DNA from 4 places in the Mesorhizobium shonense genome. Region 4 is predicted to be linked to each of the others. Evidence: riboswitches for the same ligand, from Rfam matches in the RefSeq annotation. Region 4 holds a riboswitch; each other region holds the start of a gene.

Region 1 (2,193 bases), on a different contig from region 4:
GTGATTGTAGAGCCGCCGGAAGGCGGGGTCGGTCTCGGTCTGCCGGAGGGCTAGATCGAGGATGGCGCCGCGATAGCGGGCGATCACCGCCATCTGGCCGTGGGTAAGGCTGGGAATCTGGATGCCAGGCGGCGGCGGCGTCGAGCGCGAGCCATGCGCTTCGGCCTCCGTCGCCGCGAGCAGGAACAACAGCGCGATGGCCGACCAGGCGAAAAACCGAGCTGGCCAGCGCATCGCGGATCAGGCGTAGCGGCGGGCGAGGCCGCTTTGGTCGCGGGCCGCGAGGTCTCGCTCGACGACCGCGCCGAAGGCAAGCCCCATGACGGTCCACATCACGAGCTGGATACCCAACGAAGCGACGCGGAACTGCCACAGCACCACCGCCGAGAATTGCTCCGGCACCTCGTTGATGTCGGGGAGCGCCGCCTTCACCAGCGCAAAGACGACGAGGAAGGCAAGGCCGGCAACGATCGTCGCATTCCAGGCGCCGAGCCTATTCCACAGCCGTTGCGCGAGGCCCACCGCGGCCACCATCGCCGCCAGGGAAACCACGATCATGATGAAGAACAGTTCGGTGCGGTAGGCGATGGTTTCGGGATTGCCGACCGAGGGCGGGTTCGCAGGATACTTCAGCCCCGGAACCACGATCACGGCGAGGAAGCCGAGCAGTGCCAGCAACGCGGAGGTGCCGCGCGGGCCGAGCGAGCCCAGCCTGCCATAAGCGAAGGAGACGACGAGCGAGAACAGCCCGCCGAGCGCAGCGCCATAGATCAGCACGCCGGTTGCGAGACCGATGCCGGCCTGCGTGGCCCGGCTGACGATCTCCGGCTCCGGCGCCTCTTCGGCGGCCTGCGCCTGCTGTTCCTCGAAGGCGATCGCCTTGTCGACCTGCGGCTCGCCATAAACACGTGCGAAGGCAAACGCCAAAATCCCCGCGACCAGCCCGACCAGCATGCCGCGCAGCAAAAGTTTTCCGACCATGTCAATCTTCCCTTCAAGCAATTCCAGGAAAAGTGCGTAGCGGTTTTCCGTCTGGAATTGCGTTATCCCAAACCCGGGGCGGTTCAGCGATTGCTGAACCGGTCTAGTGGCAGGGGAAGCCGAGCAGGTGGCGGCCGTCATGCACGAATTCGTGCACATACATGCCTCGGATCAGCGATGTCGCGCCTTCTTCCGCCCCGACAAAATAGATCGCCAGCATGAGCAGCAGGCCGCCGAAGATGGCCCATGGCAGAAGCTCACGGACCGGAATCGGAACCGGGCCATAGCCGGGTGCAAAAGTGGTGTCGGACATTTTCCTCTCCTGGGATACTGCGTCCCGTTGATCGAACTAATGCTACGGAAGAAGGCCTGACTTTCGGCTGGTGCCGATCACAGTGGCGCGACCGTGCCGGATTTACACCGGCTTCCAATCCCGTATCGTCGCCGACACTATTCAGCGCTTCGTTCGCCGTCAATGTATCGTCAATAAGCGACGTGAGATCGTGACACGCAATTTGGACCGGGCCACAGAGGCGGTTTTGGATGATCGTACGCCTGACGATGATCGCAAGCGGGGCAACGCTTGCCGCGCGCAAGGGGCGCTTTCCGCTAGATGAGCCGCTGGAGCCGCAGGCGATTGCCCGCGCGGGCGCGACCGGCCAGGGGTTGCGCCGCGCTGATCGAATCTGGACAAGCCCGGCGCTGCGGGCGCGGCAGACCGCTGAGGCACTGGGCCACCAGGCTTCGATCGAGCCTCTGCTCGCTGACCAGGATTTTGCACATTGGGCAGGCAAGGGTTTCGAGGAACTGCAGGTCGAAGATCCGGAAGGCTTTGCAACCTGGTTTTCCGATCCAGACGCGGCACCCCACGGCGGCGAATCGCTGGCCGATGTCGCCCGGCGCGGCTCGGCTCTGATGGAGCGCCTGCTTGCCGAGCGCGGCCACACCATTGTGGTCACCCACCCTGGGGTCATCCGCGCGGCGATCGTGCATGTACTCGGTGCCCCGCTGACTTCGTTCAGCAAGATCGATGTCGAGCCGCTTTGCCTCACCGATTTTCGTAGTGATGGCACTCGATGGGTGTTGCGCGCTCATGGTTCGCTGCCGAAAGGGCAGCGCGGTGTCGACTAACTCTTTAGGAGTTCGGGTCTAGCATGCCGAAAATCGAAACGAGTAGGATCGCGGTGAGCGCGAGCACGATCTCGATGGCGG
Region 2 (2,193 bases), on a different contig from region 4:
ATGGCCAGCGTCAGCGACTTTCGGAAGGCGATCAGGCCAAGACCGACCGCCGTTGCCGCCACTGTCGAAATCCACCAGATCTGGCGCGGCAGAAGCTCGGCCGCCGGCATTGCCGGCAGTTCGGGCGGCAGGCCGAGCCCGGGCGCCAGCGTGAACACGGCAAAGCCGGCGAGGCCCCAGAACACGCCCTGGCGCCAGTTGCCGATGCCGCCGGCGAATTCGGAGACCGCGACCAGGATCAGCGCGAAACCGATGCCGGTGACGATGTTGGCGACCACATTGAAGGCAAAGCGTTCCAAGCCGTCGGCGGGCGCCCAGCCCTCGTCCTCGGCCGGAGCCGCCGCTTCCGTCGGCGCCGGAGCAGCGCTGCTCATCGCGTTGTCCGCGGGAGCGGCCGAGCTCATCGCATTGTTGTTGGTAGCGGTAGCGGCGGCATGGTCATGGTGATGACCGCCACCCGCCTTTTCATAGACTTCCGCCTTGAGGATCAGCGGCACGGTCGCGTAGGCCTGCATGCAGGCGAGCGCGATGCCCGCCACGAGCCCCGCGATCGCCGCGATAAACACGACGTTGCGAAACAGGTTCATGATGTCGGACCTAGCTTAGTGGCAGGGAAAAGCCATCGAGTGGCGATAGTCGTGGGCAGCGTTGTGGACCGCATCGATATGCGAGAAGCCGACGAAACCGACGACGAAAATGCCGAGCAGCGCGGCCAAGGCCAGCTGCATAATGCGCGACTGCGAGGAGACGGAGGCGCCGAGAGAGACGGAAGCGGTATTCATGTCTTGTCCTTTCGCCCTCCACCCGAGGGCATAGAAGTCAACTTTCCCGTCGCCGGCAGGTCTCCTGGCTCGCGGATCCGCGCCCTTCCCCACCTTCCCGAGGAAAAATCCCCAGTGGTCTATGGAGAGGACTACCGCATACAGTTGCGGGGGCAGCCACGGCTTTGGGCAAAAAAGTCCACCCTCACCGCATTCCCTCTTGGCTCCAAAAACGGAACCGACGACACGACCGACTATAGGCAGAATCGTCGGGCCCGGCAAACCAAATTCCGCCACCTCAGAGCGCGATTGCGGCACGCACTGGCGTGCTAGGAGCCGGCAATCCTTTCAGCGACAAGCTGCTGCAATCGCCACAAATGGGCGTCGTGAATGCCGCGCGCTTCGAGATTCTTGACGGTGTTGTAGAGATAATCGGCGCCCGAACCCCAATGGCCGCAGGACGTCGCCAGCCTTTCGACCACCTCCTCTTCGCTGAGCGGGCCGGCATAGGTCGTGCCCTTGCGATTGATGACGAAGGCGAGCGCCCGCAACGGCCCTTTGTCGGTTGCAAGCTGCAGCAGGCGCGGGTGGTAGCTGGTCGGCTTCAGCGTCATCTCGCGCCGGAAAAGCTTGTCCAGCGCTTGCCGGCGCTCACCACCGTTCAGGCGGAAGGCGACGCCCTTGCATTGCCCGCCGCGATCCAGCGCCATCATCAGGCCCGGGCTCTGCTTGGTGCCGCGCCAGCGCGTCATCTTCATACAGAAGGAGCGATGCCAGCCGCGCGCCACGGCGACCCGCTCCTCGACATGCTCGATTTCAGGCTTCCAGATCAGCGAACCATAGCCCAACAGCCATAGCGGTTCGGTCGCGGGAAGCTCAGCCTCGAACGCGTCGAGCATGGCTTCATAGTCGCTGTCGCAGAGATGCTGCGCATCAGGATCTGGCCCTGGATCCTCGACCGCACGAAAACAGCGGGCGACGAGTTCCTCGGTGAGCGACATCGTTCTTGCAGACATGCTTGAAACCCTGGCCAGCCGGCAATGCGAACAGAGCTTAAGGTGCCCGCACAATCGCCACAATGCGGAAGACCATCCGGTCAAAACGACTTCGGCAAATAGCGCCAGGTGACGAAGCCGCAGAAGGCGGCCAACAGTCCGAGCGTGACGAAGACCGAGCCCAGCCCGAAGAAGCTCAGCACCACCGAATAGACGAGCGGCGGCGTCAACTCGGAAAAGTCGAGATAGGTGCGGTAGACCGCCGCCATCTGCGCCTTTTCGTAAGAGCGCACCGAACGCATGAAGGCGGTGGAACCCAGCGCGTCGAGCGCGATGGTGAAGAGCGCGCCGCAGAGCAGGAAGCCGGCGGTGAGCAGCGGCGCGGCTGCGCCGACACCTCCCGCTAGAAGCAGCATGGCAGACATCGCGAAATAGGC
Region 3 (2,193 bases), on a different contig from region 4:
CGGCCTCGTCAGCTTCATCAACACCGTGATCCGCCTGTCGCTGACCTATGTCGACGAGATCATCCTCGGCTACAACATCCGCATCAATTCCAACTCGCCTTTCGAGACCGCCAGGCAAGGCGTCGTGCTCTACGCGCAGAACGGCAAGCACATGGTCAAGAACGCCGTCTGGCTGGCGGTGATCATGTGGGGTGTGTCCTTCGTCATCTTCCTGCTGATGCTGGCCCCGGCAGCCGCCATTCTCTGGGTGATGCCCGGGCAACTCGCCGGCTGGGCCTTTGTGCTGGCAATCGTCTTTGCCTGGGCCTTCAAGGCGGCCTTCATCGAACCCTTCGCCATCGCTTCGCTGATGCAGGTCTATTTCGACACCATCGAGGGCCAGGTGCCCAATCCGGAGTGGGATCTGCGCCTGGCAGAGGCCTCGTCGAAATTCAGGGAGCTTCGCGACAAGGCCCTCGGCTCCTTCGGCGGCTCGCGCTGGGATGCGCCCCGGGCTGCTTGATCAGCAGCTTGACCTACGAAGGACAGCATGATCACGGCTTCGGCAGCTCTATGCCACGAAGCTTTGCAATCGCCGACTTGAGCGGCGCCTCGCCGGCGCCGCAAAAGGTCTCGCTCATCACCAGCTCGGGCAGCGACAGGCGCCGGCCCCAGCCATGCGCTTCGAGATCCGGCCGCGGCGCGAATTCCGAGACGCGGCCGACGCAGAGATAGGCGATCGGCGTGACATGCTCGGGAATCGACAAAAGCCGCTTCAGCGCTTCTGTCTCGATGATGCTCACCCAGCCGACGCCGACGCCCTCGGCCCGCGCCGCCAGCCAGAAGTTCTGCACCGCGCAGACGGTGCTGTAGAGGTCCATCTCCGGGTTATGCCAGCGCCCGAGCGGCGAATTCTTCGAGCGCTGCCGGTCGCAGGTGACGCAGAGGTTGAGGGCGCTTTCGCAGATGCCCTCCAGCTTCAGCTTGCGGTAGAGCGCCTGCCGTTCCGCCTCGATCGCCGGCAATTCCAGCTCCCGCGCGGCAAGGAACAGGTCGCGCACCTGCCGCCGCCGCTCGGAATCGCGGATGACGATGAAGTTCCATGGCTGCATATAGCCGACCGATGGCGCGTGGTGCGCGGCCGTCAGCAATCGCGCCAGCACGGCATCGTCGAGTTCGTCCGAAACGAAATGGCTGCGCACGTCCCGCCTGGTGAACATCGCCCGGTAGACGGCGTCGCGCGCCAATTGGTCAAAGTCATCGCCGCCGGTGGCGGCCGCTTGTGCCTGCATCGCTTTTCCCCTTGGCGATAAGCAGTCCTCCACCTGACCATGCGGACGACCATGTCTGCCGGGCCGGTCTTCTGGCTTGGGATCGTCCCGCGTCCGGCGCCTTCCCGTCTGAGACAGTGGCTTTGCCGGCGCGGTCCCCCTTACAGCGTTGGGCACGCCACGGAGTTCAACCGTGTTCCCGATTCTCCCGCGTTGCGGGCACCAGGCAGCGGCGCGACCTTATCGCGAAGCTTCGGCCGCGCCAATGCCGTCGGCGACATATCAAGACGCGATTTTCCCCAGCCATTCGGCGCTTAAACATGGCCATCCGGGCTAGGCATGCCTAGATTAGGCGCCATGACCACCCGTCTCTATAGCCATCCGGTATTCCTGGAACACCTGACGCCGCCCGGCCACCCCGAGCGGCCGGACCGTTTGCGCGCCATCGAGCGCGTGCTGGACGACGAGGCTTTTTCGGCGCTCGACCGCGTCAAGGCGCCGGAAGGCGACGAGGCGACCATCCTTTATGCGCATCCGGAAGATTTTATCGCCCGCGTGCGTGCGGCCATCCCAGAGAGCGGCATTGTCTCGATCGATGCCGACACCAGCGCCAGCCCGAAGAGCTGGCAGGCCGCGGTGACCGCGATCGGCGCCGCCAATGCGGCGATAGACGATGTCTTCGAAGGCCGAGCCGCCAATGTCTTCGTTGCCGCCCGCCCGCCCGGCCACCATGCCGAGAAGACGACCGCAATGGGCTTTTGCCTGTTCAACACCGCGGCGATCGCCGCCCGCCATGCGCAGAAGAAGCATCAGGCCGAGCGCGTCGCCATCGTCGACTGGGACGTGCATCACGGCAACGGCACGCAGGACATTTTCTGGGACGATCCGTCGGTCCTCTATTGCTCGACCCACCAGATGCCGCTTTATCCCGGCACCGGCGCCA
Region 4 (2,193 bases):
CGCCGTCTTTGAATATTGGGCGCACGAGGCGTCCTTCTTGCCGGTCGAGACCTACCCGCTGATGCGCTGGCGCATGCAGCGCGCCGAACGCGGCGAGGAAATGTATCTCGGCCTCGCCAAATGGGGCCGTGAACGCAAGGAGATGATCGACGAGATATACGGCCAGGTCGCCGAACGCGGGCCGATCGCCGCTTCCGACATCGAAGGCCACAAGGGCAATGGCGGCTGGTGGGGCTGGAGCGAGGCCAAGCACGCCTTCGAATGGCTGTTCTGGGCCGGGCGCATCACCACCGCCTACCGGCGCGGCTTCGAACGCTACTACGACCTGCCGGCGCGTGTTCTGCCGCAGGCTATCCTGGACCTGCCTGTACCTTCGGTCGAGGACTCGCATCGCGAATTGCTGCGCATTTCCGCCCGCGCCCACGGCATCGCCACTTATGGCGACCTGCGCGATTATTTTCGCCTGGCGCCGGGCGACACGAAGGATCGCATCGAAGAGCTTGTTGAAATGGGCGAATTGCTGCCGGTTAAGGTCGAGAGCTGGGATAAGGCCGCTTATCTGCACAAGGACGCCCGCATTCCGCGCCGGATCGAGGCGCGCGCCCTGCTAGCGCCGTTCGATCCCGTGGTCTTCGAGCGCACTCGCACCGAAAAGCTCTTCGGCTTCCGTTACCGCATCGAGATCTACACGCCGGCCGAAAAGCGCCAATACGGCTACTATGTGCTGCCCTTCCTGCTCGGCGACCGGATCGTCGCTCGCGTCGACCTGAGGGCCGATCGCCCAGCAAGCATCTTGCGCGTCCACGCAGCCTATGCCGAGGCCGACGCCCCGTCCGAAACGGTCGCGCAGCTCTTCGAGGAATTGAAGCAGATGCAGGCGTGGCTCGGACTGGAGGCTATCGAAGTGACGCCGGCCGGCGACCTCGGGCCGGCGCTGGCCGACATCTCGGCGTCGCACCCTGCGTTGACAGGCGCATAGCCGTAAGCCTAAATCCGAGCCAGACGGTCTTCTCCCGGCAAAGGGAGGAGCTGAGAGGGAATGCGGTGCGGGATAATTTCCCAAATCCGCGGCTGTCCCCGCAACTGTAAGCGACGAGCCTCAGCCGAAAACCACTGGGATGTTCCCGGGAAGGCGGCATTCAAGGCGATGACCCGCGAGCCAGGAGACCTGCCGTCTGAGACTTTAAGTATCCGAATGCCTGGCGGGTTTTCCGGGCAAGGAGCCTGGTTTTGGATCGTAACGGCAGTTTCCCGGCAAACATCGCGGACATTTCGTCCGAGCCCGACGCGTTGGCGGACGTGACGGTCATCGTCTGCTCGTCCTGCCGCGACGAAACCGGTTCGGATGCCAACCCGCGCGCCGGCGCCCTGCTTGCTGAAGACACGCGCCGCGCCGCATCGGGCGAAAACATCCGCATCCGTACCGTCGAATGCCTTGGCAATTGCAAGCGCCGCTTGAGCGCGGCGCTTCTGCGCGACGGCTGCTGGAGCTACGTCTTCGGCGATCTGGATGCGACCAGCGGCGCCGACCTCGTCGCCGGCGCAAAGCTCTTTGCAACTTCCACTGACGGCCTCATCCCCTGGCGCGGCCGGCCCGATTCCCTCAAGCGCGGCCTGGTTGCCCGCATCCCTCCCCTCGACCTCCTGAAGGACCGATCATGAACGCCTCCGTTTCTCGTGTTCCCTGCACCGTCGTCACCGGCTTTCTCGGCGCCGGGAAGACGACGCTGATCCGCAACCTGCTCGAAAACGCCAAGGGCAAGCGGCTGGCGATCATCGTCAACGAGTTCGGCGATGTCGGCATCGACGGCGAGATCCTGAAAGGCTGCGGCATCGACACCTGCCCGGAGGAAAACATCGTCGAGCTCGCCAATGGCTGCATCTGCTGCACCGTCGCCGACGACTTCGTGCCGGCGCTCGACCAGATCCTGTCGCGCACGCCGAAGGTCGACCACATCCTGATCGAGACCTCCGGCCTCGCTTTGCCGAAGCCGCTCGTCCAAGCCTTCCAGTGGCCGACGGTGAAGAGCCGCGTAACGGTCGACGGCGTCATCGCCGTGGTCGATGGCCCGGCTTTGGCCGATGGCCGCGTCGCTTCCGACATGGATGCGCTGCAGGCGCAGCGCGCCGCGGACGATTCGCTCGACCACGACGATCCGGTCGAGGAGGTGTTCGAGGACCAGATCGCCTGTG

Evidence for each region. A riboswitch is a leader RNA that binds a small molecule or an ion and turns the genes downstream of it on or off. The one in region 4 is predicted to bind cobalamin.
Region 1: linked by a shared signal. The riboswitch ahead of ABID26_RS22455 (CbtB domain-containing protein) and the one ahead of ABID26_RS14875 (DUF1636 family protein) in region 4 are both predicted to bind cobalamin.
Region 2: linked by a shared signal. The riboswitch ahead of ABID26_RS20450 (CbtB domain-containing protein) and the one ahead of ABID26_RS14875 (DUF1636 family protein) in region 4 are both predicted to bind cobalamin.
Region 3: linked by a shared signal. The riboswitch ahead of bluB (5,6-dimethylbenzimidazole synthase) and the one ahead of ABID26_RS14875 (DUF1636 family protein) in region 4 are both predicted to bind cobalamin.

Annotation. Positions count from the first base shown of each region.
Region 1 is NZ_JBEPLM010000009.1:95,290-97,482, forward strand. It holds gene ABID26_RS22445 (hypothetical protein) at 1-234, opposite strand, end outside; gene ABID26_RS22450 (CbtA family protein) at 241-981, opposite strand; gene ABID26_RS22455 (CbtB domain-containing protein) at 1,085-1,294, opposite strand; adenosylcobalamin (AdoCbl) riboswitch at 1,338-1,419, opposite strand; gene ABID26_RS22460 (histidine phosphatase family protein) at 1,525-2,112, shown strand; gene copD (copper homeostasis membrane protein CopD) at 2,117-2,193, opposite strand, start outside.
Region 2 is NZ_JBEPLM010000008.1:8,077-10,269, reverse strand. It holds gene ABID26_RS20455 (CbtA family protein) at 1-587, opposite strand, end outside; gene ABID26_RS20450 (CbtB domain-containing protein) at 603-782, opposite strand; cobalamin riboswitch at 820-1,019, opposite strand; gene ABID26_RS20445 (gamma-glutamylcyclotransferase) at 1,091-1,777, opposite strand; gene ABID26_RS20440 (MFS transporter) at 1,858-2,193, opposite strand, start outside.
Region 3 is NZ_JBEPLM010000001.1:729,974-732,166, reverse strand. It holds gene ABID26_RS03755 (hypothetical protein) at 1-502, shown strand, start outside; gene bluB (5,6-dimethylbenzimidazole synthase) at 534-1,271, opposite strand; cobalamin riboswitch at 1,315-1,493, opposite strand; gene ABID26_RS03745 (histone deacetylase family protein) at 1,608-2,193, shown strand, end outside.
Region 4 is NZ_JBEPLM010000005.1:26,960-29,152, forward strand. It holds gene ABID26_RS14870 (winged helix-turn-helix domain-containing protein) at 1-979, shown strand, start outside; cobalamin riboswitch at 987-1,190, shown strand; gene ABID26_RS14875 (DUF1636 family protein) at 1,231-1,662, shown strand; gene cobW (cobalamin biosynthesis protein CobW) at 1,659-2,193, shown strand, end outside.